One region of the Streptomyces sp. NPDC053750 genome, then DNA from elsewhere that is predicted to be linked to it. Evidence: riboswitches for the same ligand, from Rfam matches in the RefSeq annotation. Region 1 holds a riboswitch; each other region holds the start of a gene.
What was found. A riboswitch is a leader RNA that binds a small molecule or an ion and turns the genes downstream of it on or off. The one in region 1 is predicted to bind cobalamin.
Positions count from the first base shown of each region.

Region 1 (7,308 bases):
GCCCGGACCGTGCCCCGCGTCCCCGGCACGATCACGAGGTCGGCGTCGGCCAGCTCCTCCGGCCGGTCCACGAACCGCACCACGACACCCGGTTCGGCGGCCAGCGCGTCCACGTCCGTGAAGTTGGACATCAGCGGGATCGCGCAGACGGCGACCCGCAGCACGTCCTCGCCGACCGGCGGCGCGACGACGGACTCCCGCACGGTCCCGCGCAGAGAGACCCGCAGCCCGTCCTCCTCGTCGATGCCGAGCCCGTGCCGGAAGGGCAGGACACCGTACGTGTGCCGCCCGGTGAGCCCGTGCAGCATCTCAAGACCCGGCTCCAGCAGCGACACGTCACCGCGGAACTTGTTGACGAGGAACCCGGCCACCAGCGCCTGGTCCTCGGGCGCGAGCAGCGCCACCGTCCCGAAGAACGAGGCGAAGACCCCGCCCCGGTCGATGTCGCCGACCACCAGCACGGGCAGCCCGGCGCCCCGGGCGATCCCCATGTTCACGATGTCGGTCCGGCGCAGGTTGATCTCGGCCGGACTGCCCGCCCCCTCGCAGATCACCGCGTCATACGTGCCCCGCAGTTCGGCCAGACAGTCCAGCACGGTGCCGAGCAACTGCTGCTGCCGTCCGCCGTGGTAGCCGCGGGCGCTCATCTCGCCGACCGGCTTGCCGAGCAGCACGACCTGGCTGCTGCGCTCGCCGCCCGGCTTGAGCAGCACCGGGTTCATCTGCGCGGTCGGCTCCACCCGGCACGCCTGGGCCTGCATGGCCTGCGCCCGCCCGATCTCGGCGCCCTCGCGGGTCACGAACGAATTGAGGGACATGTTCTGCGCCTTGAAGGGCGCGACCTTCACGCCCTGCCGCACCAGCCAGCGGCAGATCCCGGCGGTGACGACGCTCTTGCCGGCGTCGGAGGTGGTGCCGGCGACGAGGAGGCCACCGCTCATGACGTACGTCCCTTCGTGAGAACCCGGCGGCCGAGCAGCCGCGCGCCCGCGCACACGCCCAGCGCCAGCCAGCCCACGCGCCGGGAGAGCCGCACGGCCCGGTCGATGTCGCCGCTACCGGCGCGGACGGCGCGCCCCGCCGCCCCGTTGAGGACGGGCCGGTGTTCGACCCGCCCGCCGTAGGAGAGCGTCCCGCCGAGCCGCACGCCCAGGGCGCCCGCGAACGACGCCTCGACGGGCCCGGCATTGGGACTGGGGTGCTGGGCGGCGTCCGCGCGCCAGGCCCGTACGGCGCCCCGCGGGTCGCCGCCGGCCACCGTGGCCAGTACGGCGGTCAGCCGGGCCCCCGGCCAGCCGGCCAGGTCGTCGAGCCGGGCCGAGGCCCAGCCGTACCGCCGGTACCGGGGGGACTTGTGGCCGACCATGGCGTCCAGGGTGTTCACGGCCCGGAAGCCGAGCAGCCCGGGCACTCCGCCCACGGCGCCCCACACCAGCGCGCCCACCACCGCGTCCGAGGTGTTCTCGGCGACGGACTCCACGACCGCGCGGGCGATCCCGTCGGCGTCCAGGGCCTGCGGGTCGCGCCCGCACAGGTGGGGCAGCCGGGCCCGGGCCGCCTCGACGTCCCCGGACTCCAGGGCCCGCCCGACGGCGCGCGCCTCCCGGGCGAGCGAGGTCCCGCCGACGACCGCCCAGGTGGCGGCGCCGGTCAGGGCGACGGAGGCGACGGGGGAGCGGCGTACGGCACGGGAGGCGGCCAGCCCGAGGGTGGCGGCGCCACCGGCGCACACGGCGGTGTGCAGCGCGCCCCAGCCCCGGTGGTCACGCCACAGCACCCGTTCCACGGCACCCGCGGCACGACCGAACGCGGCGACCGGGTGTCCACGGCGTGGATCACCGAGGAGGAGGTCACCGAGGAGGCCGGCGGCGGCGCCGTACGCGAAGACGCGTTCGGCAGGCACGGGCTCAGCCGGTCACACGGTCAGGCAGGTACCTGGTACTGAACGTCGATCGGCAGCCGAGCATCGCGTTGCGTCCTCACTCAGGGTGTCCACGCCCTGGTTCGAAGAGACCGGCGGTGAGAGTTCCTGGCTCCCGGGGATCTGCTCCCCGGTCACAGTGGCGGGACCGCGCCGGATTCGCACCGGGCTTCCTCTCCTGCCGCCGTAGATGGCTCCGGAAGTCCACCACGGCCCGCGAACACCCGTCAACCTGGCGTTGACCTGCGACGGGGGAGTGTGCGAAGGCCCACACGCGGGCGGTGTGCGCCGGCACGGAAAGAGGCGGGGCGCGGGACGGTTGCAGTCCGTCCCGCGCCCCGCCTCGTCGGCGTGTGCGGTGAGTCCGTCGAGGGTCAGGCGACGATCAGGTAGATGCCGTACGCCACCGCCGCCGCGCAGGCCGCGAAGCACGCGTACGCGCCGGTGACCGCGAGGCCCGCGGAGCCTCCCTCGGCGGCGGCCCGCTCCTGGCGGGAGAGGCCGGCGATGCCGAGGGTGAACAGGCCCACCAGGGCCACGGTGACCACGAGGCTGACCCCGAAGACGGAGCCGAGGGCTGCCCAGTCGATGCTCATGGAGGTTCTCTTCCGGCTCAGACGGTGGTGGCGGGCGACGGGGCGGCCGCGGCCTTGGTTTCGTGCGCCGGGGCCGGGACGGTGGCCGCCGGCTCCTCGGTCGTGCCCGTCGGGGGCGGGGACACGGCGGCCATGGCCGTGGTGACCACGCCGGCCGGCTCGGGCTCGTCGACGTCGACGACGTTGGTGTGGTCGACGACCTCGCGGCGGGAGATCTTCCAGATGGCGGCGCTGGAGACGACCAGGAAGCCCGCGACGAGCGCCGTGCCCCAGTCGCCGAAGCCGCAGACCCACTCGGCGAGCGCGGCGACCAGGGCCGCGGCCGGCAGGGTCAGACCCCAGGCGACGAACATCCGGGTGGCCGTGGACCAGCGGACCACACCGCCCTTGCGGCCGAGGCCCGCGCCCATCACGGCGCCGGAGACCGAGTGCGTGGTGGAGAGGGAGAAGCCGAGGTGGGAGGAGGCCAGGATGACCGTGGCGGCGCTGGTCTGGGCGGCGAAGCCCTGCTGCGGCTGGAGGTCGGTCAGGCCCTTGCCCATGGTGCGGATGATGCGCCAGCCGCCGAGGTAGGTGCCGAGCGCGATGGCGACGCCCGCGGACAGGATGACCCACATGGGCGGGTCGGAGTCGGGGGCGAGGGCGCCGCCGGCGACCAGGGCGAGGGTGATGATGCCCATCGTCTTCTGGGCGTCGTTGGTGCCGTGGGCCAGCGAGACCAGGCCGGCGGAGGCGATCTGCCCGGCGCGGTAGCCCTTCGCGGCGGCCTTGCCGTCGGCCTTGCGGCCGAGCCGGTACGTCAGCCGGGAGCCCAGCATCGCCGCGACGCCCGCGACGATCGGGGCGGCGATCGCCGGCAGGAGCACCTTGGTGACGAGCACGTCGCCGTGGACCGCGCCGACGCCGGCCGAGGCGACGGCGGCACCGATCAGACCGCCCATGAGGGCGTGCGAGGAGCTGGACGGCAGTCCGACCAGCCACGTCAGCAGATTCCAGAGGATCGCGCCGACCAGGGCGGCGAAGATGACCTCGGGACGGATGCCGGTCTCGTCGACGAGACCCTTGGAGATCGTGTTGGCGACCTCCACCGAGAGAAAGGCGCCCACAAGGTTGAGGACGGCGGACATGGCCACCGCCACCTTGGGCTTGAGTGCACCGGTCGAAATGGTCGTTGCCATCGCGTTCGCGGTGTCGTGGAAACCGTTCGTGAAATCGAACGCGAGTGCGGTTACCACCACAATCGCGAGGATCAGCGAGAAGCTTTCCATTTACCCAGGCAATCGTTCGAGGTCATTGGCTTGTTGAACGTAGGTAACCAGGGTGAACGGAAGATGAACTGAGCTGGGCCTCACGGTGACCGGAAGCGGTGGCGCCACCTCCCTCTGCGTACCCGGCCCGATGCTCTCCGGAGACGTGCCTGGCAGGATCGCCGCGAGGCCGGTCGGCGGCGTTAACGACAGGGGCGCAGGATGCGCGGGAGGAGGCGGTGACTGTGACGTATTCGCGGGTCGGAGGGGTAGGCGCGGACGGGGAGCGGGCCAGGGAGGCGGCCTGGGAGGCACTCGTCGCGACGGCTCGGCGGACGGTGGCGGACGGGCTGGTCGTGGGCACCTCGGGCAACGTCTCGGTGCGCGTCGACGACACGGTCCTGGTCACTCCTTCGGGGGTCCCGTACGACCGTCTGGCCCTTGACGACATCACCGGCGTCGACCTCGACGGCCGCCAGGTCCTCGGCACGCTGGTCCCCACCAGCGAGCTGCCCATGCACCTCGCCGTGTACCGCGCCGACGGCGACGCGCGGGCCGTCGTGCACACGCACGCCGTGCACGCGACGGCGGTCTCGATCCTCGTCCCCGAGCTCCCGTTGGTGCACTACATGGCCGCCGCGCTCGGCGGCCCCGTCCGGGTCGCCCCGTACGCGGCCTACGGCACCGACGAACTGGCCCGCAACATGCTCGCCGCCCTCGCCGACCGGACCGGCTGCCTCCTCCAGAACCACGGCACGATCACCTACGGCGCCTCCCTGGACCAGGCCTTCGACCGCACCGCCCAGCTCGAGTGGATGTGCCGCCTCTGGCTGACGGCCTCCTCGGTACCGGGCCACACCCCGTCCTTGCTGACGAAGCCCCAGTTGACGGAGGTGACGGAACGCCTCCGCGGCTACGGCCAGCAGCCCTGACGAACGACCGCCCCGGCCCCCGACACCGACGCCGGCGGCTGCGGCGGGGCGCGCGGACAGCGGGCCTCGACGAGGGCGGGCCACGGGGCGGCGCCCGGGCCGACGAACACCTGCACGCTCGGCTGGGGCTGCTGGGATTGGCTGTTGCTGGGGTTGCTGGGGTTGCTGGGGTTGCTGGGGTTGCTGGGGTTGCGAGGGCTGCTGGGACGATCTGGCGCCGGGGTCGCTGCGCTCACTGGGGTGGCCGGGGCGGCCGGGGGGCGCTGGGGCGAACGGGGTCGCTGGGGTGGCCGGGGCGATCGGGGTCGCTGGGGTGGCCGGGGCAGTCGGGATGCCCGCGGTGGCCGGGGCGATCGGTGTGGCTGTGGTCAATCCGGGGCCCGGTCACCCGCGATCCGGCGGGCGCACGGCACGGAGCCCAGTCAGCCTCCGCAGACCCGCCGGCCCCGGCGACTCCCCCCGGCCAGCGGCCCGAGCTACGGGTGCCGACGTCAGGAGCCACGCCCACCACTGCCCACCCACCTCCTGCCACCGCACGCCGGCCGGCCGGTGGACGTGGCCGCGGGCGCCGGGGGTGCGAGATCCGGACGTCCGTCGGCTGCGCACCCGGCGTCGGTGGGGGGTACGACCGTCGGCCGTTCCGGCGGAATCCACGGCCGGCGGGCTTCCGGGACGCGGGCGCCGGGGGAGCGGGGTCGGGACGTCAGTCGGCTGCGCACCCGGCGGGGATGCGAGGTCCGGACGTCCGTCGGCTGCGTACCCGGCGTCGGTGCGGGGCCGCGACCGTCGGCCCGTCCGGCGGAATCCGCGGTCGGCGGAGCGTGCCGGGCCGTTCACGGGGTACCGGCAGCGAGACCGATCCACGGCGCCCGGTCCGGTCGGGTGCCCCCGGCGGGGCCTCGTCACTCCCCGCCGTCCGCCCACTGGCCGCCCACGGACTCCACCAGGACACTGGCCCCATGCGCACTGTCACAGCCACGGCCGCCGCCGTCACCGCAGCCCTGGCGGCCGGCGCGGTGAGCGTCGCCGCCGGCCGGCTCGCCAGCGACGCCGCGCTCAAGGCGCCCCCCGGCCGGCCCCTGCCCACCGAACCCCGGCTCACCGTGCACGGCACCGCCGCCGGCCAGATCACCCTCACCCGGGACCTGGCCGCGCTGCGCCCCGGCCGCTACGGCCTCGCCGGCGACGGCTCCCACGCGGTCGTCGGCCCAATCCTCGACACCGCCGAGCACGGCGCCGACACCGTCGTACGCCGCCTGGAACGCGTCACGCACGGCACTCTCGAGGCCGGTGACCGGGCCTGGTTCACCCCGAACCTGTACGTCGGCAACCCGGGCACCGCCCTCGACCTCGAATACGCCGACGTCGACGTCCCCGGCGAACTCGGCCCGCTCCCGGCCTGGTTCCTGCCCGGTGCGCGCCCGACGTGGATCATCGCCGTGCACGGACTGGCCGCCACCCGCGAACACGCCATGAACCTGATGGTCCCCCTGTACCGCCGGCACGTCCCGGTGCTCGCCCTCGCCTACCGCGGCGACGTCGGCGCCCCGCCCTCGCCGGACGGCCTCCACCACTTCGGCGAGACCGAGTGGCGCGACGTGGACGCGGCCGTCCGCTACGCTCTCGACCACGGCGCCCGCCAGGTCGTCCTGCTCGGCTGGTCCACCGGCGCCACCATGGCCCTGCGCACCGCCGCGCTCTCCGGCGTACGCGAGCGCATCGCGGGGCTCGTCCTGGACTCCCCGGTCCTCAGCTGGGAGACCACCCTGCGCGCCCTGGCCGCCGCCCGCCGCACACCCGGCGCGCTCCTGCCGCTCGCCGTCCGCGCCGCCCAGGGCCGTGCCGGACTGCATGCCAACCACGACGCCGGCACCGCCGGTCTCTACCGCCCCGCCATGCCGACCCTGATCTTCCACGGCCCCGACGACGTGGTGGCCCCCTGGCGCCTCTCCCGCCGGCTCGCCGACACCCACCCGCGCCTGGTCTCCCTCCACCCGGTCGACGGCGCCCCGCACGCCGCCATGTGGAACGCCGATCCCGACGACTACGAGGAGACCCTGCGCCGCTTCATGACCCCCCTGGTGTGACCCCGGCGCAACCCCGCTCCGCCACCCGACGCTCAGGTTCCGTTTAGCGGTGTATCACTGGCCTGTTCCCGTCCCCCGGGCAGTGCGCCGAAGCCCCGCGTCGACCGCCCCCGACGCCCTCCTCGGCATTCCGTTTGGGTTTTCGGACCGTCAACCGGAAGACTGCACCCGTGACGTCCCGTATCCCGCGCGACTCCAGGCTTCGACTCGTCCGCCCGCGACCCCTGGCCGCCGCCCCCCGAGCGGTGAACCAGCGACGCCCGAACCGCGCCGCACCGCGCCCCCCGGAGGGCACACCCGCCCGGTCGGAGCTGGCCAGAATGGCACGCGCCGGTCTGGCCGGCGCGGCCCGCGTCGCCCGCTGGGCGGACACCACCCTCGGCCCCGGCCGTGGCAGCGCGACCGCCGACGGCAAGGCCACCCTCTCCGACGCGACCGCCGAGCAGGCCGCCCGCGAACTGGGCCTCACCGTGGCGAGGGTCCGGGCGGACTGGGACACCGCCCGCCTCGCCGGACTGGTCGAGG
Region 1 covers NZ_JBITXB010000016.1:52,832-60,139, reverse strand. Annotated here, with positions in the region: gene ACIGO6_RS32780 (cobyric acid synthase) at 1-941, opposite strand, end outside; gene ACIGO6_RS32775 (cobalamin biosynthesis protein) at 938-1,903, opposite strand; cobalamin riboswitch at 2,003-2,146, opposite strand; gene ACIGO6_RS32770 (hypothetical protein) at 2,296-2,517, opposite strand; gene ACIGO6_RS32765 (anion permease) at 2,535-3,785, opposite strand; gene ACIGO6_RS32760 (class II aldolase/adducin family protein) at 4,010-4,696, shown strand; gene ACIGO6_RS32755 (alpha/beta hydrolase) at 5,656-6,783, shown strand; gene ACIGO6_RS32750 (hypothetical protein) at 6,954-7,308, shown strand, end outside.

Region 2 (7,308 bases), on a different contig from region 1:
GGCCTCGGCGCTGCCCGGCGCCGCGGGCGACACCGACGTCCCGGGCAGCGCCTACGCCACCGCACCGGGCGCCCGCCCGAAGCCCCCGGGCCGCCGGGCCAAGGCCCTCGCCCTCACGGGCACGGGGCTGGCCGCCGTGGGCACGGCGACGGCACTGGCACGGGAGCTGCGGCGGCGGCGCTGAGTCGAGGGACGGGGCGGAGGACCTCGCCGCTGAGTGAGGGGCGGGGCGGAGGGCCTCGCCCTCAGCAGGCACGGGCAGGCCGCCGTCGGCGCGACGGCGGCACTGGCACGCTGCTACGGCCCCGCCGCGGGGCGAAGCGAAGGGCCTCGCCACCCACATGCACGGGCCGGCCACCGTCGACGCGGCGACGGTGGCGACGGCGCGGGGCTGCGGCGGCGTTGAGTGAGGGGCGGGGCGAAGCGAAGGCCCTCGCCCGGCGGCGGGCACCGGCCGTCGGCCCTCGTTGTGGGGCGGTCGGTGGTCAGGTGCGCTGGTCCGCCTGGCCCTGGCGGCTGGCCAGGGCCCAGATCACGAAGACGTCGATGGCCATCATGATCACGGACCAGACGGGCGAGTACGGCAGGAACAGGAACTGGGCGACGAGGCTCAGCGAGGCCAGGAAGATGCCCGCGAAGCGCGCCCAGGCCATGTCCTTGAGCAGGCCGTAGCCGGTGACGAGCACCAGGGCCCCCAGGATGACGTGGAGGACGCCCCAGCCGGTCAGGCTGAACTCGTAGACGTAGCTGCCGAGACGGGCGTACACGTCGTCCTCGGCGATGGCCGCGATGCCCTGGAGGACGGCGAGGGCGCCGTTGAGCAGCATCAGTACGCCCGCGAAGACGACACCGCCGGTCACCCAGCCGCCGGTACGGTCCGCCGACCGCGGGGGCCATGGTCCTTCGGCTCCGTGGGACGGGCGGCCGGGAGAAGATGCGGCGTGCTGGCTCATGAGCGGAGTCCTTTCAGCGTGTCCCCCGTGCGGGCCTGCGCCCAGCGGCGCCCCCGGGGCACCGACAGGTCACTCCGAGCCTGCGGGCCGCGGCGCCGCCCGGCCACGCGGGTCTGCCGAAAGGGTGAACGGGGGTCGGTGGCCCCTCCCGTGCCCTGCCCGGGACGGCGTCGTGCGCATGCGGCCCCTTCCTTGCTCGCGTTTACTGAGGCACACATGCGAACGGACACGAGCGAACGGGCACGACGGACCGCCGGACCGGGCGCCGAGGGGTGAGGCGGACGAAGGAGAACCCGTGACGACGCAGCCCGCGCCGGCGAACGCGGGGCCGGCCCGGGCCGAGCAGTCCCTGCGGCGCACCCTGCTCAGCCCCGGCTACCTGCGGCTGTTGCTGCTGTGCGTGCTGCTCGGCGTGCCCATCGCGCTGGCCTGCTTCTTCTTCGTCGGCCTTCAGCACGAGCTCGAGCACTGGCTGTGGACGTCACTGCCCGAGGCGGCCGGATACGACGCGCCGCCCTGGTGGTGGCCGCTGCCCGCGCTGGTGCTGGCCGGGCTGATCCTGGCACCGATCGTCACCCGGATGCCGGGCGCCGGGGGCCATCTGCCGGTGAACGGGCTGGGCGGCGCGCCCGTCGGCCCCCGTGCGCTGCCCGGCGCCGTCCTCGCCGCGCTGGCCACGCTGCCGCTCGGCGTGGTGCTGGGCCCCGAGGCCCCGCTGATGGCCGTCGGCAGCGGACTCGCCCTGCTGGCGGTGCGGCGGGCGGGCGCGGCCCGTGACCCGAGGGCGAGTGCGATCCTCGCGACCGCCGGCTCCACCGCCGCCATCTCCACCATCCTCGGCGGCCCGGTGGCGGCGGCGGTGCTGCTCATCGAGGGGGCGGGGCTCGCGGGGACGCAGCTGGTCGCGCTGCTGCTGCCCTGTCTGCTGGCCACCGCGACGGGCGCACTGGTCTTCACCGGCTTCGGGCAGTGGACCGGCCTGAAGATCGGCGCGCTCGCCCTGCACGACCTGCCGCCGGCCGTCAATCCGGACGCGGGCGACTTCCTGTGGGGCGTCCCCACGGCGGCGCTGATCGCGGTGCTGGTGGCGCTGGCCCGCGAGCTGGGCCACCGGACCGTCTCCTGGACGCGGCACCGCACGGCCGTCCGCACCGTCGCCTGTGCCACCGCGGTCGGCGTCTGCCTCGCCGCGTACGCGCTGATCACCGGCCGCTCCCCGGCCGAGGCCGCGCTGTCCGGCCAGGCCACCCTCGCCGAGCTCGCCGCGCATCCGCATGCCTGGTCCGTGGGCGCGCTGGTCGCGCTGGTCGCGTGCAAGGGGCTGGCCTGGGGCATCGCGCTGGGCAGTCTGCGCGGCGGCCCGATCTTCCCCGCCGTACTGCTGGGCGCGGCGACGGCCATGGCCTGCTCCGGCCTGCCCGGCTTCGGCCCGACCCCGGCCCTCGCCCTCGGCATCTCCGCCGCCGCGGCCGCGGTGACGGGCCTGCCGCTGGCCAGCTCGGTCCTGGCGGTGCTGTTGATGGGCGGTGACGCGTACGACCAGATGCCGCTGATCGTCATCGCGTCGGTCGTCGCCTTGATCGTCTCGCAGTTGGTACGGCGTGGGGAGCCGGGGCGGGGACCCGGACCGGGGCCCGGCTCAGGACCGGGGCCGGGGCCCGAACCGGGGCCGGGGCCGGGGCCCGAACCGGGGCCGGGGCCGGGGCCCGAACCGGGACCGGGGCCGAGGCCCGAACCGGGACCGGGGCCGAGGCCGGGGCCGGGCCAGAAACCGGAGCCGGGACCGAAACCCGGGCCGGCGGCGGCCGGAGGGCCGGCGGCGGAGACGGCACCGTGACGGAGCGTCGGGCCGCCCCCGGCCGAAAGGGCCGCACCCCACCGCGTGCCACCTGGCGCGCGGCCCGGCCCTGGCTCTGGCGGGCCGGTGCCGCCGTGGCCATGGTCGTGGCCTACTTCCTGCTCCCCCTCGACCACCTGGGCCCCGAGCGCCCCGTGCTGAGCTGGCTGCTGTTCACCGTGCTGCTGATCCTCGTGGCCGTGCTGCTGGTCCGCGAGGTCCGTGACGTCCTCGTCGAGCGGCCGGGCACCCGGCCCGGTCTGTTCATCGCGCTGCTGATCGTTCTGTGCATGCACGTCTTCGCCGCCGCCTACTACACCCTCGCCAAGCAGCCGGGCCAGTTCACCGGCCTGGGCACTCGCGTCGACGCTCTGTACTTCACCGTGGTCACGCTCGCCACCGTCGGCTACGGCGACATCACCCCGCGGGGAGAGGCGGCACGGGTCGTCACCATCCTGCAGATCCTCTACACCTTCGTGTTCCTCACCGCCGCGGCGACCGCGCTGAGCCGGCGGGTGCGCGACATGGTGGTCCGGCGGACGGAACGGGACCCACCTGAACAACGTGACTGACGGCTCTTTGCGCAGCCCCGAGGCCTGCGAGCCGGGCGGGCACGGAGTCCGGCCGGCGCGGAGGCCCGCTTGTCACCACCCCCGTGGGAGCACTACTGTCGCCACGCCTTGGTGAACGGGAAATCCGGTGTGATGCCGGTGCGGCCCTCGCCACTGTGAATCGGGAAGTCCGGCTCCGGCCCTCGCGGGCAGCCACTGGATCGCTTGCGATCCGGGAAGGCGGAGCACGGGCGTGTGGTACCCGTCAGCCAGGAGACCGGCCAAGGCGCGTCGTCCATCCACGAGGTGCTGGAGAGGGTCTGCTGAGCCATGCACATAGCCGAGGGCTTTCTGCCACCGGCGCACGCGATCGCCTGGGGTGTCGCGTCCGCGCCGTTCGTCGTCCACGGAGTACGGTCACTCACCCGTGAGGTCAGGGAGCACCCGGAGAGCACGTTGCTCCTCGGCGCCTCCGGGGCCTTCACGTTCGTGCTGTCGGCCCTGAAACTGCCGTCCGTCACCGGAAGTTGTTCGCACCCCACCGGCACCGGTCTGGGCGCCATCCTGTTCCGGCCGCCGGTCATGGCGGTGCTGGGCACCATCACCCTGCTCTTCCAGGCGCTGCTGCTCGCGCACGGCGGGCTCACCACGCTCGGTGCCAACGTCTTCTCGATGGCGATCGTCGGCCCCTGGGCCGGATACGCGGTCTACAGACTGCTGCGCCGCTACGACGTGCCGCTGATGGTCACGGTGTTCTGCGGGGCGTTCGTCGCCGACCTGTCCACCTACTGCGTCACCAGCGTGCAGCTGGCGCTGGCCTTCCCGGACCCGGGCAGCGGGTTCCTGGGCGCGCTCGGCAAGTTCGGGTCCATCTTCGCCGTCACACAGATCCCGCTCGCGGTGAGCGAGGGCCTGCTCACGGTGGTCGTGATGCGGCTGCTGGTGCAGTCCAGCAAGGGTGAACTGACCCGGCTGGGCGTGCTGTTGACGAAGACGGGGACCACGGGAGCCAAGGGGACCAAGGGACAGGCGGTGGCCCGATGAGTCGCAACGCGAAGATCAACGCCCTGCTGCTGCTCGCCGTGGCCGCGCTCGCGGTGCTGCCGCTGGTGCTGGGCCTCGGCGACCACAAGGAGGAGCCGTTCGCCGGTGCCGACGCCGAGGCGGAGACGGCGATCACCGAGATCGAGCCGGACTACGAGCCGTGGTTCTCCCCGCTGTACGAGCCGCCGTCCGGGGAGATCGAGTCGGCGCTGTTCGCCGTGCAGGCCGCGATCGGTGCGGGGGTGCTGGCGTACTACTTCGGGCTGCGCCGGGGCCGGCGACAGGGCGAGGCGCGGGCAGTGGAGGCGCTGCGGGACGCCCCCGCGGGGGACTGAGTGCTGCCGATCGACGCGGCGGCGCACAGCAGTCGGTGGCGCCGCCGCCATCCCGTGGACAAGGCCGTGCTCGGTCTCGGCCTGACCGTGCTGGCGATCTCCCTGCCGGCCTGGCCGGGCGCGGCGCTGGTGCTGGTCACCGCGCTCGCCGTACTGCTCGGTCCGGCGGGTGTGCCGGGACGCCGGCTGTGGCGGGCGTACCGGGTGCCGCTGGGCTTCTGCGTGACCGGGGCGCTGCCGCTGCTGGTGCAGGTCGGGGGTCCGGACGGGTTCCTGACGGCGGCGGACGGCGGCCCGGTGCGCGCCGGTGAGCTGCTGCTGCGCACCTCGGCGGCCTCCCTCGGGGTGCTGCTGTTCGCGTTCACCACGCCGATGTCCGACCTGCTGCCCCGTCTGGTGCGGGCCGGGGTGCCGGCGCCGGTGGTCGACGTGGCGCTGGTGACGTACCGCATGAGTTTCCTGCTGCTGGACTCGATGCGGCGGATCCGTGAGGCGCAGGCCGCGCGGCTGGGCCACACCACGCGGGCCGCAGCGTGGCGTTCGCTCGGCGGGCTGGGCGCCACGGCGTTCGTGCGGGCCTTCGACCGGGCGACGCGGCTCCAGTCGGGGCTCGCGGGGCGCGGCTACGACGGCACCCTGCGCGTCCTGGTCCCCGAGGCCCGCGTCTCCGTGCCCTTCACGGCGGCGAGCGTCGCGCTGCTGGCGGCGCTGGCCGCCCTCACTTTCGTACTGGAAAGGCCACTGTCGTGAGCGAGACGATCGAGACGACGGCGACGACCGCGTCGGTGCTGGTTGCCCTGCGCGGCGTGTCCTTCGGGTACGAGGAGGGCCCGGAGGTGCTCACCGGCCTGGACTTCGCGGTGCGCGAGGGGCGCGCGCTCGCGCTGCTGGGCCCCAACGGCAGTGGCAAGACCACGCTGATGCGGCTGCTCAGCGGCGGACTGCGGCCGCACGCCGGGACGTTGACGGTCGACGGGGCGCCGGTGACGTACGACCGCAAGGGACTGACCCGGCTGCGGACCACGGTGCAGCTGGTGGTGCAGGACCCGGACGACCAGCTCTTCGCCGCGTCCGTCGGCCAGGACGTGTCCTTCGGGCCGCTGAACCTCGGCCTGTCCGACGGGGAGGTCCGCTCCCGGGTCGACGAGGCGCTCGTCGCGCTGGACATCGCCGCGCTGGCCGACCGGCCCACGCATCTGCTGTCGTACGGGCAGCGCAAGCGGACCGCGATCGCCGGTGCCGTCGCGATGCGGCCGAGGGTGCTGATCCTCGACGAGCCGACCGCCGGGCTCGACCCGGACGGGCAGGAGCGGCTGCTCACCACCCTGGACCGGCTGCGCGCGGGCGGCACCACCGTGGTGATGGCCACCCACGACGTCGACCTCGCCCTGCGCTGGTCCGACGACGCGGCCCTGCTCACCCCGGCCGGTGTGCACACCGGCCCGACGGCCGCGACGCTGGCCCGCACGGAGCTGCTGCGGCAGGCCGGGCTGCGCCTGCCGTGGGGCGTGGCGGCGGCCGGACTGCTGCGCGCACGGGGGCTGTTGGCGGACTCGGCGGCGGGACCGCGGACGCCGGAGGAACTGGCAGCCCTGACCGCCCTGACCGACTGACGGCCAGGGCGGCAGGGGCGGCCGGGGTGCCTCAGCGTGCGGAGTCGCTGTACTCCGCCTCCCGGGCGTCGGCCGCCCCCTTCTCCTCCGGCTGCTGCCGGGCGCCGGCGCGGCGGCCGGGCAGGACGGCGAGGACGATCAGGGTGCCGGCGGCCATGATGATCCCGCCGACGAGGCTGGTCGTGGCGACGCCGTGGGCGAAGGACTGGTTCACGGCGTCGGCGAGGGCCTGCGCCTGCTGCGGTCCTGCGGACGGGTTCGTCGCGAGCCGCTCGGCGACGGCCAGTCCGCCGCCGACCGAGTCCTGGGCGGCGTCCAGCGCGGCGGCCGGGAGCCGGTCTCCCACCAGGCCGGCCAGTTCGTCGCGGTAGGCGGTGCCGAGCAGGGAGCCCAGGACGGCGATGCCGAGTGAGCCGCCGAGCTCCAGCGCGGTGTCGTTGGCGCCGCCGCCGACGCCCAGTTCGCTCTCCGGGAAGGAGCCCATGATGGTGTCGGTGGCCGGGGAGACGCTGAGGCCGATGGCGAGGCCGAGCAGCAGCATCGGGGCCAGGAAGTCGGCGTACGTCGAGCTCTTATCGATGAGGACCAGCAGGAAGACACCGGCGGTGCCGATCACCATGCCGGACCCGACCATGGCCTTGACGCCCAGCTTCGGGGTCAGCTTCCCCGTCACCGCGGCGCCGACGAACACGGCACCGGCCAGCGGCAGCAGCCGTACGCCGGTCTCCAGCGCGCCGTAGCCGAGCACGAACTGCAGGAACTGCGTGGCGTAGTAGATGGCGCCGTAGGTGCCGAAGAAGAAGAACAGCACCGCCAGCATCGAGCCGCTGAAGGGCCGCAGCAGGAAGCGCCGCACGTCCAGCATGGGCTGCGGGTGGCGCAGTTCCCAGGCCACGAAGGCGATCAGGCCGACCCCGGCGACGACGGCTGCGGCGACCGGGCCGGCGCCCCAGCCGAAGTACGGGCCCTCGATGG
Region 2 covers NZ_JBITXB010000003.1:309,446-316,753, reverse strand. Annotated here, with positions in the region: gene ACIGO6_RS10840 (FAD-binding and (Fe-S)-binding domain-containing protein) at 1-184, shown strand, start outside; gene ACIGO6_RS10835 (hypothetical protein) at 486-953, opposite strand; gene ACIGO6_RS10830 (chloride channel protein) at 1,249-2,790, shown strand; gene ACIGO6_RS10825 (potassium channel family protein) at 2,892-3,362, shown strand; cobalamin riboswitch at 3,455-3,642, shown strand; gene ACIGO6_RS10820 (energy-coupling factor ABC transporter permease) at 3,672-4,385, shown strand; gene ACIGO6_RS10815 (energy-coupling factor ABC transporter substrate-binding protein) at 4,382-4,720, shown strand; gene cbiQ (cobalt ECF transporter T component CbiQ) at 4,721-5,470, shown strand; gene ACIGO6_RS10805 (ATP-binding cassette domain-containing protein) at 5,467-6,333, shown strand; gene ACIGO6_RS10800 (MFS transporter) at 6,365-7,308, opposite strand, start outside.
Region 2: another riboswitch for cobalamin. It lies ahead of ACIGO6_RS10820 (energy-coupling factor ABC transporter permease); the one in region 1 lies ahead of ACIGO6_RS32775 (cobalamin biosynthesis protein).

Region 3 (7,308 bases), on a different contig from region 1:
GGGCCGGTGCACGACCACGTCCGGCGTCGTCCTCGCCGTCGACTTCAGCGACTGGGGCGGCCCGCTGTTCCGTTCCTGCGGAACGACGCCCACCACCGGCTACGAACTCCTCAACCAGGGCGGCTGGCGCACCACGGGCACCGGCCACGACGGGCCGGCGTTCATCTGCCGCATCGGCTACAGCGGGTACCAGAACGGCAAGCAGTTCCCGACTCCGGCCGAGGAAGACTGCGTGCTCACCCCTCCGGCGTCCGCGTACTGGTCGTACTGGCACGCGGACCGGGGCGAGAACACCTGGGAGTACAGCCAGCTCGGCGCCATGCTCTACAAGCCCAAACCGGGCAGCGTGGACCTCTGGGTCTTCGGCGGCACCGACATCGGGGGAACCAAGGGTCGCCCCACCGTCACCCCGGACCAACTGCGCGCCCACAACACCGAGCCGATCGGCGACACGGGCAAGCCGCCCTCCGACGAGAAGGCACCCGAGCTTCCCCCGGACGTCGACACCGGCCCCGCACCGCAGCGGCGCAGCCCCGAGCGCCCCGCACCCACCGCGTCGAAGAAACCGGCTTCCGAGAAGTCCGAGACGAAGAAGGCCGAGCCGAGCAAGAGCGCAAGCGCCACGCCCTCTCCCACGCCCAGCGCCACAGCGACCTCTTCGGCCGTAGCTGCACCGGGCCCGAGCACCAAGGTGGTGGACGCGGCTCCGGCCGCGGACGCCCCGCACGACTCCGGCTCCATCCTGCCCGTGGTCACGGGTGCCTCACTCGTCGTCCTGATCGGCGGCGCCGCCGTCTACGCGGCCCGCCGACGCCGACGCACCGAGTGAGCGGCGTGGCCCGTACGACTGTTCAGGCCCCTGCCGTCCCGTCCGGCGCGTCGCCGGACCGGGGTGGCAGGCGGCTGCCGCGCATCCTGCACCCGATGGCGTGGTGGGTCTGGGCGCTGGCCCTCGCCACCGCCGTCAGCCGCACCAACAACCCACTCCTGCTCTTCCTTGTCCTTGCCGTCCTCGCCTACGTCGTCACCGCCCGGCGCACGGAGGCGCCATGGGCCCGCGGCTTCAAGTACTACCTGTACCTGGCCCTGACCGTCGTGGCGATCCGGGTCGTCTTCCGCGCCGTCTTCGCCACCGGCATCACCCCCCACGACCACTTCCTCTTCTCCCTTCCGCACATCCCCACCCCCGACTGGTACGCGGGCATCCAGATCGGCGGGCCGGTCTCGCTGGAAGCACTGCTGTCGGCGGCGACCGACGGACTGCGCCTGGCGTGCATGCTGTGCTGCATCGGCGCCGCCAACACCCTCGCCAACCCCAAGCGGGCCCTGCGCGTCCTGCCGGGCGCGCTGTACGAGCTGGGCGTCGCCGTCACCGTCGCGATCAGCGTGGCCCCGCAGCTGGTGCAGAGCGTGCAGCGCGTCGTGCGGGCCCGGAAGCTGCGCGCCGGCAACACCAAGGGCATGCGGGCCCTGCGCGGCATCGTCATCCCGGTGCTGGAGGACGCCCTGGAACGCTCGCTGCGCCTCGCCGCCGCCATGGACTCGCGCGGCTACGGCCGTTCCGGACGCGCCACCCCTCGCTCCCGCCGGATGACAGGCGCCTTGATGCTGCTCGGCATGTGCGGCCTGTGCGCCGGCGCCTACGGCCTGCTGGACGCCACCGCGCCCGCCTTCCTGGGCCTGCCCGCCATGGGGTGCGGCGCGCTGCTGTGCGTGGCGGGCCTGCGCCTGGGCGGGCGGCGCGTGACCCGCACCACCTACCGCCCCGACCCCTGGCGCCTGCCCGAGTGGGCCGTCGCCTGCAGCGGCGTCCTGTCGGCGGTCCTGCTCTTCACCAACCTCGGCTACGACCCCGCCCAGCTCAACCCCACTTTCTACCCTCTCACCTGGCCCGACCTGCCCCTCGTACCGACCGCCGCGATCCTGCTCGCCGGCACGGCCGGATTCCTCGCGCCCCCGCCCACTCCCGTCCGGAGAGCCGCCGCCCCGTGATCACCTTCGACCAGGTCACCATCCAGTACGACGACACACCCGAGCCGGCCCTGCGGGACGTCGACCTCACGGTGGACGAGGGCGAACTCTGCCTCGTCGTCGGACACACGGGCGTCGGCAAGTCGACGCTCCTGGGCGCGGTCAACGGGCTCGTCCCGCACTTCACCGGCGGAACCCTCTACGGCCGTGTCACGGTCGACGGCCGGGACACGGCCCACCACCCGCCCCGCGAACTGGCCGACGTCGTCGGAGTGGTGGGCCAGGACCCGATCGACGGCTTCGTCACCGACACCGTGGAGGAGGAGCTCGCCTACTCCATGGAACAGTTGGCGATAGCTCCCGGGACCATGCGCAAACGGGTCGAGGAGACCCTCGACCTGCTCGGCCTGGCCGACCTGCGCCACCGTGCGCTGCACGAACTCTCCGGCGGCCAGCAGCAGCGCGTCGCCATCGGCTCGGTCCTCACCGCCCACCCGCGAGTCCTGGTCCTGGACGAACCGACCTCCGCCCTCGACCCGACGGCTGCCGAGGAGGTCCTCGCCGCGGTCACCCGTCTCGTCCACGACCTCGGCGTCACCGTCCTGATGGCCGAGCACCGTCTGGAGCGCGTCGTCCAGTACGCCGACCGCGTCCTCCACCTCCCCGGTGACGGCCGCGCCCGCATCGGTCCCGCCGCCGAGATCCTGCGCACGTCGGCCATCGCGCCACCGATCGTCGAACTGGGCCGGGCGGCCGACTGGTCACCCCTGCCCCTGTCGATCCGCGACGCCCGCCGTGCGGCCGCCCCCCTGCGCGCCGAACTGGCTGCCCGCACCCCGGACCCCGTCCGCCCGGCCCCGGCCGGCGAGCGGCGCCGGCTCCTGACGGCGCGCGGCATCACCGTCACCTACGGCGGCGTCCCCGCCGTACGGGAGGTCGACCTCGACCTGTACGCGGGCGAGGTGACCGCCCTCATGGGCCGCAACGGCTCCGGCAAGTCCTCCCTCCTGTGGGCCCTGCAGGGGTCGGGCCCGCGCCGCGCCGGGACGGTGAAGCTGGCCGACGGCCCCGATCCGCGCGACGTTCCCGCCACCCGGTCCCGCCAACTCGTCGGACTGGTCCCGCAGACCCCCTCCGACCTGCTCTACCTGGAGAGCGTCAAGCAGGAACTCGACCAGGCGGACACCGAGTCGGGCACCACGACGAAGGCCCGCACCGTCCTGGACCGGCTCGCCCCGGGCATCGACGACGCCACCCACCCCCGCGACCTGTCGGAGGGACAGAAGCTGGCTCTCGTCCTGGCCATCCAGCTGTCCGCGGCGCCCGAGGTCGTCCTCCTGGACGAGCCGACCCGCGGCCTGGACTACCGGGCGAAGACCGCATTGATCGGTGTCGTGAACGCCCTCGCGGCGGAGGGCAGGACGGTGGTGATCTCCACTCACGACGTCGAGTTCGCCGCCCGCGCCGCCGACCGCGTCGTCGTCATGGCCGAGGGGGACGTCGTCGACGACGGCCCGACCACCGACGTCATCGTCTCCTCGCCCGTGTTCGCGCCCCAGACGGCGAAGATCCTCGCCCCGCTGCCCTATCTGACCGTCGACCAGGTGAAGGCGGCCCGACCATGACGACCACCGCCGCCATCCGACTGACCCCACGCGTCGGCGTCGTCATGACCTTGGCGGCGTTCCTCGGTGTCGTCGCCTTCTTCTGGCCGTTCCTGGTCGCCCCCGGGAAGTTCGGCTCGAACTACGTGCCCCCGCTCATCTTCGGCGTGCTCCTGGTCCTCGTCCTGTGCGTGATCCTCTCGGAGATCGCCGAGGGCGGTATCGACTCCAAGGCCCTCGCCATGCTGGGGGTCCTGTCCGCCGTGAACGCGGCCCTGCGTCCGCTGGGCGCCGGAACCGCGGGCATCGAGACCGTCTTCTTCGTCCTGGTCCTGGCCGGCCGGGTCTACGGCCCCGGCTTCGGCTTCACCCTGGGCTGCACCTCCCTGTTCGCCTCGGCCCTCATCACCGGCGGGGTCGGGCCCTGGATGCCGTACCAGATGTTCGGCTGCGCCTTCGTCGGGATGCTCGCCGGTTTCCTTCCCCGGGCCTCGGGCCGCCGCGAGGTGCTGATGCTGGCCGTCTACGGGTCGCTGTCCGGCTATCTCTTCGGCTTCCTCCTCAACCTCTCCTTCTGGCCGTTCTCCCTGGACCCGAACAGCTCCATCGCCTACCTGCCCGGCCTGCCCTTCACCGAGCAGTGGCAGCGCTACATCGCCTTCGACATCGCCACGTCCCTCGGCTGGGACACCGGCCGGGCGGTCACCAATCTCGTGTGCATCCTGCTGGCGGGGCCGGCGGTGCTGACCACCTTCCGGCGAGCCGCGCGCAAGGCCCGCTTCCGCGCTCCCGTGCGCTTCGCCGAACCCCGGACGGCTGATTCCGAACCCCGCTGACCAGCGGTGTCCGTGGCACACGCTCCCGGTACTGGATTTACTAGGACGTCCAACTATATAGTCGCGAGCACAAGGCCCGCGGTGCAGGGAAGCCGGTGTGATTCCGGCACGGTCCCGCCACTGTGACCGGGGAGCACGCCGTCGAGCAGGACGCCACTGACGAGCAGGATGTCGGGAAGGCGGACGGCGTGCGCTGATCTGGGAGTCAGGATACCGGCCGCGGGATGTTCCGTGTTTTCCACGAGGATGGAGCTGACACGCATGGCACCGGTGTGTACCCACGACCCTGGTGAGCCCGCCGTCTGACGGGACTCCGGCCATACGCGATCTCGCGCCCCGGCATCCGTACGCCACTTGCGTGCGCGTGCGCGGACCGGCGTGCGCCATCCCCGGATCCCTCCTGACGAGAGCAGGCAGTCATGGTCCGCGAGCACGAACGCGCCTCCGTGCGCGAGTTGACCCACTTCGTCGGCGGCAAGCGCACCCCGGGCACCTCGGGGTCCTTCGGCGAGGTGTACGACCCCAACACCGGCGAGGTGCAGGCCCTGGTGCCCCTCGCGAACCGCGCCGAGACCGAGGCGGTCATCGCCGACGCGGTCCACGCGCAACGCGAGTGGGGCGAATGGAACCCGCAGCGCCGCGCCCGGGTCATGATGTGCTTCCTCCAGCTCGTCGAGCGGGAGAAGGACGCGCTGGCCCGGCTGCTGTCCGCCGAGCACGGCAAGACGATCGCCGACGCGCACGGCGACATCCAACGCGGGGTGGAGGTCGTCGAGTTCGCGGCGGGCATCCCGCACCTCCTCAAGGGCGAGTTCACCGACAACGCGGGCACCGGCATCGATGTCCACTCCCTGCGCGCCCCGCTCGGCGTGGTCGCCGGGGTCACCCCCTTCAACTTCCCGGCGATGATCCCCCTGTGGAAGGCGGCCCCCGCGCTGGCCTGCGGCAACGCCTTCATCCTCAAGCCGTCCGAACGGGACCCGTCCGTTCCGCTGCGGCTCGCCGAGCTGTTCCTGGAGGCGGGACTGCCGCCCGGCGTCCTCAACGTCGTCAACGGCGCCCGGGAGACCGTCGACACCCTCCTCGACGATCCCCGCGTGGCCGCCCTCGGCTTCGTCGGCTCCACCCCGGTCGCCGCGCACGTCTACGCCACCGCCGCCGCCCGCGGCAAGCGCGCCCAGTGCTTCGGCGGCGCCAAGAACCACATGATCGTGATGCCGGACGCCGATCTCGACCAGGCCGTGGATGCGCTGATCGGCGCCGGGTACGGCTCGGCGGGGGAGCGGTGCATGGCGATCTCCGTCGCCGTCCCGGTGGGGGAGGAGACCGCCGACGCCCTCGTGGCCCGGCTCAAGGAGCGCATCGCCGCGCTGCGGATCGGCCGCAGCGACGACCCCGAGGCCGACTTCGGCCCCCTGGTCGGCCGGGACGCCGTGGACCGGGTCCGCTCCTACGTCGACCTCGGGGTCGAGGAGGGCGCGGACCTCGTCGTGGACGGGCGGGACTTCGTCCTGGAAGGGCACGAGAACGGCTTCTTCGCCGGCGCCTCCCTCTTCGACCGGGTGACGCCCGCCATGCGCGTCTACCAGGAGGAGATCTTCGGCCCCGTGCTGTGTGTCGTACGTGCCGCCGACTACGAGGAGGCGCTGCGCCTGCCCAGCGAGCACACCTTCGGCAACGGCGTGGCGATCTTCACCCGGGACGGCGACACCGCACGCGACTTCACCCGGCGCGTGAACACCGGCATGGTCGGCGTCAACGTGCCCATCCCGGTGCCGGTCGCCTACCACACCTTCGGCGGCTGGAAGCGCTCCGGCTTCGGCGACCTCAACCAGCACGGCCCGGACGCGATCCGCTTTTACACGCGGACGAAGACGGTCACCTCCCGCTGGCCCGCCGGCCTGCGGGAGGGCGCGAGCTTCACGATCCCCACGATGGGCTGAGCGGCCATGAACAGCACCCTGCTCACCGAGGACCAGCAGGCCCTCGTCGAGACCACCCTGGACTTCGCCCAGGACCACCTCGCCCCGCACGCCCTGGACTGGGACCGTGACAAGCACTTCCCGGTGGACGTACTGCGTAAGGCGGCCGGGCTCGGCCTCGGCGGCGTCTACGTCCGCGAGGAGTCCGGCGGCAGCGGCCTCACCCGCTCCGACGGCGTCCTCGTCTTCGAGACCCTCGCCTCCGGCTGCCCGTCCCTCGCGGGCTACCTCTCCATCCATAACATGGTCGCCTGGATGATCGACCGCTACGGCGACGACGCCCAGCGCGAACGGTGGCTGCCGCGCCTGTGCGCCATGGAGGATCTCGCCAGCTACTGCCTGACCGAGCCGGGCGCCGGCTCCGACGCGGCGGCCCTCACCAGCAGGGCCGTACGGGACGGCGACGGCTGGGTACTCACCGGCGTGAAGCAGTTCATCTCCGGGGCCGGGACCTCCCAGCTGTACGTCGTCATGGCCCGCACCGGCACCGAAGGCGCCGACGGCGTGTCCGCGTTCGTCGTCGACAAGGACGACGCCGGCCTCTCCTTCGGACCGAACGAACGGAAGATGGGCTGGAACGCACAGCCCACCCGCCAGGTCGTCCTGGACGGCGTCCGCCTGCCCGCCGACCGGCTCCTCGGCCGCGAGGGCGAGGGCTTCCGCATCGCCATGAGCGGCCTCAACGGCGGCCGTCTCGGCATCGCCGCCTGCTCCCTGGGCGGCGCCCGCAGCGCGCTCGACCGCAGCCTGGCCCACCTCGCCGACCGCGAGGCGTTCGGGCAGCGGCTCCTGGACGCCCAGGCCCTGCGTTTCCGCCTGGCCGACATGGCGACCGAGCTCACCGCCGCACGCGCCCTGGTCCAGCAGGCAGCCCAGGCACTCGACCGGGGCGATCCGCAGGCGCCGTACCTGTGC
Region 3 covers NZ_JBITXB010000002.1:148,136-155,443, forward strand. Annotated here, with positions in the region: gene ACIGO6_RS06070 (hypothetical protein) at 1-829, shown strand, start outside; gene ACIGO6_RS06075 (energy-coupling factor transporter transmembrane component T) at 826-1,992, shown strand; gene ACIGO6_RS06080 (ABC transporter ATP-binding protein) at 1,989-3,596, shown strand; gene ACIGO6_RS06085 (ECF transporter S component) at 3,593-4,411, shown strand; cobalamin riboswitch at 4,467-4,648, shown strand; gene ACIGO6_RS06090 (CoA-acylating methylmalonate-semialdehyde dehydrogenase) at 4,831-6,354, shown strand; gene ACIGO6_RS06095 (acyl-CoA dehydrogenase family protein) at 6,361-7,308, shown strand, end outside.
Region 3: another riboswitch for cobalamin. It lies ahead of ACIGO6_RS06090 (CoA-acylating methylmalonate-semialdehyde dehydrogenase); the one in region 1 lies ahead of ACIGO6_RS32775 (cobalamin biosynthesis protein).

Region 4 (6,272 bases), on a different contig from region 1:
CACTCGTCCAGCACGGTGTCGGTCTGCACCATCACGTCGTCGCCCCGCCGCACCACCTTGGGCGGGGTGACCCTGCGGGCCAGGAGCTCCTTCCCGGCGAGGTCCAGGACGAGCGTGCCGCCGGGCGCCAGACAGGTATGCATGGTGCGCAGCACGCGCGCGTTGTCGGCGGGATCCTCGAAGTACCCGAAGGAGGTGAACATGTTGAGGACGACGTCGAAACCGCCCGGTGCCTCGTACTCGCGTGCGTCGGCCCGCACGTACGTCACCTCGACACCGGCGTCGGCCGACCGCTTGTGTGCCCGGTCCAGCATGGCCGGGCTCAGGTCCACTCCGGTCACGCGGTAGCCGCGGCGGGCGAGCGGCACGGTGAACACCCCCGGCCCGCAGCACAGGTCCAGCACGCGCGCCCCCTGCGGGAAGGCCAGCAGGGGAGAGGTGTCCAGCAGCTCCTCGGCCTGCTCGTAGCGCTGCTCGGAGAAGAGGAAGTCATGGAACTCGGTCCAGAAGTCATCGTCCTGGAATCCGCCCGTCCGTGTCATCGCGCGTCAGTGCTCCTTCATGGTCGCCGTCGGGGACAGGGGGCCGCGCCGTGCGACGGCGCAGCGTGAGCAGCAGAGGGGGAAGCAACAGACACTGGGCGGCTGCCAGCAGCCAGAACCAGCCGGTGTGCCCGGCCCGTTCACCGAGGCCGTACAACTGCCCGCCCAGCACGCCGCTCGCGCAGGCGCCCAGGCCCGCGGCCAGCCGCTGCTGGCCGAAGACCACGGCGTCGGAGCGAGGACTGCGGCGCAGCGCCTCCAGGTCGTTCTTGAGGAACAGCACGATGTCGCCCAGGGTGATCAGCGCTCCGCCCGCCAGCAGTGCCGTCCGGGTACCGGCCGCCAGCACGGCCAGGCCCGCCGCCAGGCCCGTGAAGCCGACCGCGAGGGCGAGGGCGTACGGCATGCGCCGGATCAGGTCGGAGGCGAGCGGCTGTACGACGATGACCAGCGTGAAGCAGAGCAGCAGCACCACGCTGTAGAACGCGCTGGAGGCGCGCTCGACGGCGTACACCGCCAGGAAGTGCTGGAAGTGGAAGTAGAGGTAGAACGCCAGGGCGTTGGCGACGAAGGGCAGGAGTGCCACGCTGGCCAGGAGACCCGAGGGGACCGTTTCCCTTGATCCGGTGGGGTCTTCCCCTTCTGTCCCGGGCAGCCGCGCATGTCCCACCGTGACCGCGAGGAACAGCGCCGTGACGGCCGCGAACAGCCAGCCGGGCGACGACAGGACGAACGGCCCGGCGATCAACGGGCCCACGGCCATGCCCGCGTTGAGTGCCGCGTTGCCCGCCGACAGGTACGCCGGGCGACGCTCGTCGTCGACCCCGTGCACCAGGTACGCCTTGTTCGCGGGCAGGTAGAGCGCGGCACCGCAGCACGTCAGGACCAGCGCCCAGATCGCGAGGGGTGGCCAGCGCAGGGCCAGCAGGAGCCCGGCGAAACCGGCGGTGCGTACGACGAGTGCCCACAGCATCGTGCGGCGCAGCCCGATCCGGTCCGCGAGGGCTCCGCCGACGATGCCGCCGGAGAACTGCACGAGCGATGCCACGGCCAGGACGACACCGACCGTGCCGAGCCCCATCCCGAGCCGTTCGTGCAGGAACACCGACATGAAGGGCAGGACCATGAAGCTGCCGAGCGGAATGAGGAACGAGCTGAGCAGGAGGAACCGCAGTGGGCCGGTGAGCGGGAACAGCGAGGCCCGCAGACCCGCTCCCCGGGCGGCGCGCTCACCCACCGGGCGCCTCCCGGCCGGCCTGGCCGAGGAACGGTTCGGTGAGTACGCACAGGGCGCCCGCGGCGGCCACCGCGCGGTGGGTGGCGAGTTCCGCGGTCTCCGCCTCGGCGTACACGATGCCCGCGTAGCCGCGGCTGTCGCCCAGGTGCTCGATGAGGTCGCCGGCCTGCTTGACCGGGTACCAGGCGGGCGTTCCCGGCATGCCGGTGAGGCGGTCGAGGCCGGCGACGCCGGTGAACACGCCGGGGGCGGCCGGGTATCCGAGAACGAAGGCGACGGCCGGACCGCCGGGCAGGTCCGCGTCCATCAGACCGGGACGGTGGCCGAGCGCGGCCTCGATCATCGCCTCGTACACGTTGACGCCGAGCGCCCGGCACATGCCCTCCCCGACCAGCGCGCCTCCGATCCGGGGATTGACCTCCACCAACTCCGGGCCGTCGGCGGTCAGCACGAACTCCACATGTGCGAACCGGTCGGTGTACCCGATGGCGGCAAGCACCTGATCGAGCCAACGCTCCAACGATGTCCGCTGCGGGCCCGGGAAGGCGACGGGAAAGGCGGTGATCTCCTCCCGGAAGCGCGGCTCCGGTGACATGAGCCGACTGGAGACACCCAGCAGCCTGGTGCGGCCGTCCCAGGTGAGCGTCTCGGCGCTGTACACCGGGCCGCTGAAATACGGCTCGGCGAACAACCGCCCCTTCAGGTCCCGACCGGACGCCTCTGCCAGCGCCGCGTCGAGTTCGCCCTCGTCACGGACCAGCCACACGTTCTGACTCCCGGTGCCCGCCGTGTCCTTGAGAACGAGCGGCAGTCCCGCCTCCTTGAGCAGCAGCCCGCGTGCCTCACGGTCCGGCTCGGCGACTTCGACGGCCCTTCCGCGGGTGAGGCCCGCGTCGTGCAGCCGGTTGCGTACGGCGGCCTTGTCCCGGGTCAGTCGCAGGACGGCTGGATTGAGACCGGGAAGGCCGAGGCGTTCGGCGAGGGCGGCGCCGGCCAGGGTCCAGGTGTCGGTGGAACTGATCAGGCCGCGCAGCCCCGGGACGCGCCGGAGCAGATCGGCGGTTCGTTCCACATCGAAGGTGTCGGTCACGACGACGTCGAGGGCGCCGGCGGGCAGCCGGTCCAGCTCGTAGGCGTAGTAGGCGGGGTCCCGGGTGAGGAGCAGCAGGCGCTCGCCGAGCCGGTCCGCGGCGTGGACCAGATGGCCGAGGCCGAAGGTCAGTGACTCCAGGCAGGCCACGGTCATGCCGCCCGCTCCTTCCAGTGAGCCGGGCAGGGAGTGCGCTGCCACGTCATCCTCGACCAGGGCATGGTCATCTCCTCCGGAGCGCGGATCTCGAGGGGTTTCAGCGCGGCCGGGCCCAGGGCCTCGGCGTGCCGGGCGAACACGCGCTCCACGTAGCGGTGTCCGGTGTCGGCCCCTATCACCAGGTGCAGTCGGTCGGGATGGCGGCGGGCCTCGTACGTCGCCGTCAGATAACCGGCACCGGTGGACAGCCCGGCGAACACCGCGTGCTCGCGCAGCAGGGCGACCGCACCGGCCATGGCGTGGGTGAAGTCCAGCCAGTGCACGGTGTCGTAGATGTGGTGGCGGACGTTGTCGAAGACGATCGACGAGCCGATGCCGGCGATGATCGCCTCGGGATCGTGGTGGTCCTGGCTGCCGAAGGTGACGCTGCCGAAGGGCTGGACGCCGACCAGACGCACCGAGGGGTCCGTGACGCGCAGGCGTTCCACGATGCCGCCGGTCGAGGCTCCGGAGCCCACCCCGCCGACGACGGTCAGTGGTGCGGCCGGGAACTCCGCCGCGATCCGGTCGGCGACCTCTTGGTAGCCGAGGTAGTGGACGTCGTCGTGGTACTGGCGCATCCAGTGGTGATCGGGACGCTCGGCGAGTATCTCGCGCACCCGTCGCACCCGGAGTTCCTGGTCGAGCTTGAGGTTCCGTGACGGTCTGACCTGCTCCACCGTGGTTCCGAGGATCTCCAGTTGGGCGAGGGTGGTGGCGTCGACGGTGGTGGACGCGACGATGTGGCACCGCATGCCGTACCGGTGGCAGGCCAGTGCGAGGGCGTAGGCGTAGATGCCGCTGGAGCTGTCGATCAGGGTCTGGCCCGGACGGACGGTGCCCCGTTCCAGCAGATGGCGGACGGCGGCCAGGGCCGAGTAGATCTTCATCGACTCGAACCGCAGCAGGACCAGGCCGTCGGTGAGCCGGACGAGGTCCGGGACTTTCAGGGCGTCGGCGATGTGGGGGTGGATCACCCGTAGCCTCCTTGGGCGAAGGTGCACTGGTGGCCGAGCGAGTGGAAGAACGCGGAGAGTTCGGACTTGACCTCGGCCCGTGGGCGTGAGGTGAAGAGATAGCCGGCCAGGCAGCCGGTGTGGGCGACGAAGACGCCGTCGGCGCCGAACCGCTCACGATGGGCTTGCAGGCTGCCGAAGGTCGCCTTGGGCAGTACCTCCTGGGACAACGCGGCGCTGGTCGTTGCGGCACGGGCGACGGCGGCCGGGTCACCCGAGTCGAAGCCCTTCAGCAGATCGGTCAGACACCGCTGGTACTCCTCGCCGCGGCGCCGGTAGTGGTCCAGCAGCAGGGGAGTGACGGCGGCGGTGTCCACCGTGCCGGCTTCCGTGACGTAGGCGGTGTGGAAGCCGATGTCCTGGCCCAGCCGCCGCACCACCCGGTGCCGGCCGCTGAGGTACAGGGCGAACTCGTCGAGGAAGACGCTGTCGGCGCGCTCGATGTCCGCCAGGACGCCGAGGACCACGTCCGTGTCGTACGGGAGGGAGAAGACGCGGAACAGGCAGCGCAGCGTCGCCACGATGTCCGCGGTGGAACTGGCCATCCCCACGCCCACCGGCAGTTCGGAGTGGGTGTGCCAGTCGCCCGGGGGCAGGGCGAGGCCGTAGTGGTCCAGGAAGAGCCGGGCCGCTGTTGCCGACTTCTCACCCAGTGCCAGCGGACGCGGTGGTCCGGCCGTCGTCCTCGGTGTGAAGTACACCCAGGAGTGACGGTCCACGGGAAAGGACACCACCGCGATCTCAGGATCGGTGCCTGCTCGCAGCGGTCCCTGGTACAGCTCGCCCAGGGTGCCGTGGCAGACACCGGACACCGTGCCGACAGCCACGTCCGGTTCCTGGAGGACGCCCGCGACGGGTCCGAGGCTCGTTTGTCCCGGTCCGTCGGACGACACGTCGACCCGGGGTCGGTACGGCCGACGCGAACCGGCTGGGTCCCGCACGCCATCCTCCTCCGTACCGGGCCTTGCACACCGACAGGGAAGGAGGCGCGGCCACACGCACGACGTACGACCACCCATACCGCCGACCCAGTCCACGAGGTCACGTGCACAGCCCGCGCGGGACGCGGGCGCAGTGGCAGGTCTTCGGACTCGCGGGCACGTCCGCCGAAAGGGCGGACACCTACCGGCCGTCTCTTCCCCGGCCCTGACGCGGGCCCAGTGACATCGACGGCTTTCGTTCCCACTCACCGCTGCGGGACAGTCCCGGACTCGCACCGGGTTCCCTCTTGCGTCGCACCACCGGGCGTCCGGGCGGACGGGAGGCGCGAACCGACTGCGTGTATCAGCGTAGAGGCGCTCGTATTCCTGCGACAGTGGGGCTTCGGCGGTTGTCTTGAATGTGGAGGGAAGGCGGAAACCAGGTGTGCCACGCTCAGTTCTCGTGGCGGCTCTGGCCGGATAACGCCTCTGGGGATCGCCGTCCCCTCGGCCAGACTTGTTGTCTCACGCCACATGCGCACCGCTGCTGCGATGGCCCGTGCCCGGGAGGCCCCTGATGACGTCAGACGTGAGGCCGGACGAGGACGGGGCAGTAGTCCCGCCCGGACGACGACGGCTTCCCGGTGACCGCGTGGCGCTGCGCGGCGACCTGCGGTCCGCCCTGCCCGACGCCACCGCGGCGGTGGTGGTCACAGTGCTCGTGTTCGCCCTCCTGTGGGCGCGCATGGACTCGGGCGCTTCGGACACCGTCGCGGTCATGCCGTTCATGGACGATCCCGGCACCTACTGGATGTACTTGCTCAGCCAGGCGTTCGGCTGGTCGGGGCTGCTGTGGGCGTGGGGCACGGTCATGCTCGGTCTGCTGCTGTCGGGGCCGCGCCCCGCCCGGCTGCCGGTCTCGCGGCAGGTGCTGGAGCGCTGGCACCGCACCACGAGCCTGACGACCATGGCACTGATGTTCGCCCACGCGCTGATGTTCGCGGCGGAACTCGTGCGCTACGAGACGAAGGTGGACTGGGCGGAGAGGTTGTGGGTGGCCTTCGCCGACAGCTTCGTGCCCGGTTGGTACGACTCCGGCACCGGCCGGATCGCCATCCCGCTCGGCCAGGGTGCCCTGTACCTGGCGATTCCGCTGGGGCTGTTGTTCTACGTCCGGCACCGCATCGGAGCGAACACCTGGCGCCGGCTGCACCGTTTCGTGATCGTCGTGTACGTGCTGAGCGTGTGGCACACGCTGCTGTACGGGAC
Region 4 covers NZ_JBITXB010000002.1:127,430-133,701, forward strand. Annotated here, with positions in the region: gene ACIGO6_RS05985 (class I SAM-dependent methyltransferase) at 1-542, opposite strand, end outside; gene ACIGO6_RS05990 (MFS transporter) at 511-1,779, opposite strand; gene ACIGO6_RS05995 (ATP-grasp domain-containing protein) at 1,772-3,025, opposite strand; gene ACIGO6_RS06000 (cysteine synthase family protein) at 3,022-4,044, opposite strand; gene ACIGO6_RS06005 (hypothetical protein) at 4,041-4,910, opposite strand; cobalamin riboswitch at 5,159-5,324, opposite strand; gene ACIGO6_RS06010 (ferric reductase-like transmembrane domain-containing protein) at 5,581-6,272, shown strand, end outside.
Region 4: another riboswitch for cobalamin. It lies ahead of ACIGO6_RS06005 (hypothetical protein); the one in region 1 lies ahead of ACIGO6_RS32775 (cobalamin biosynthesis protein).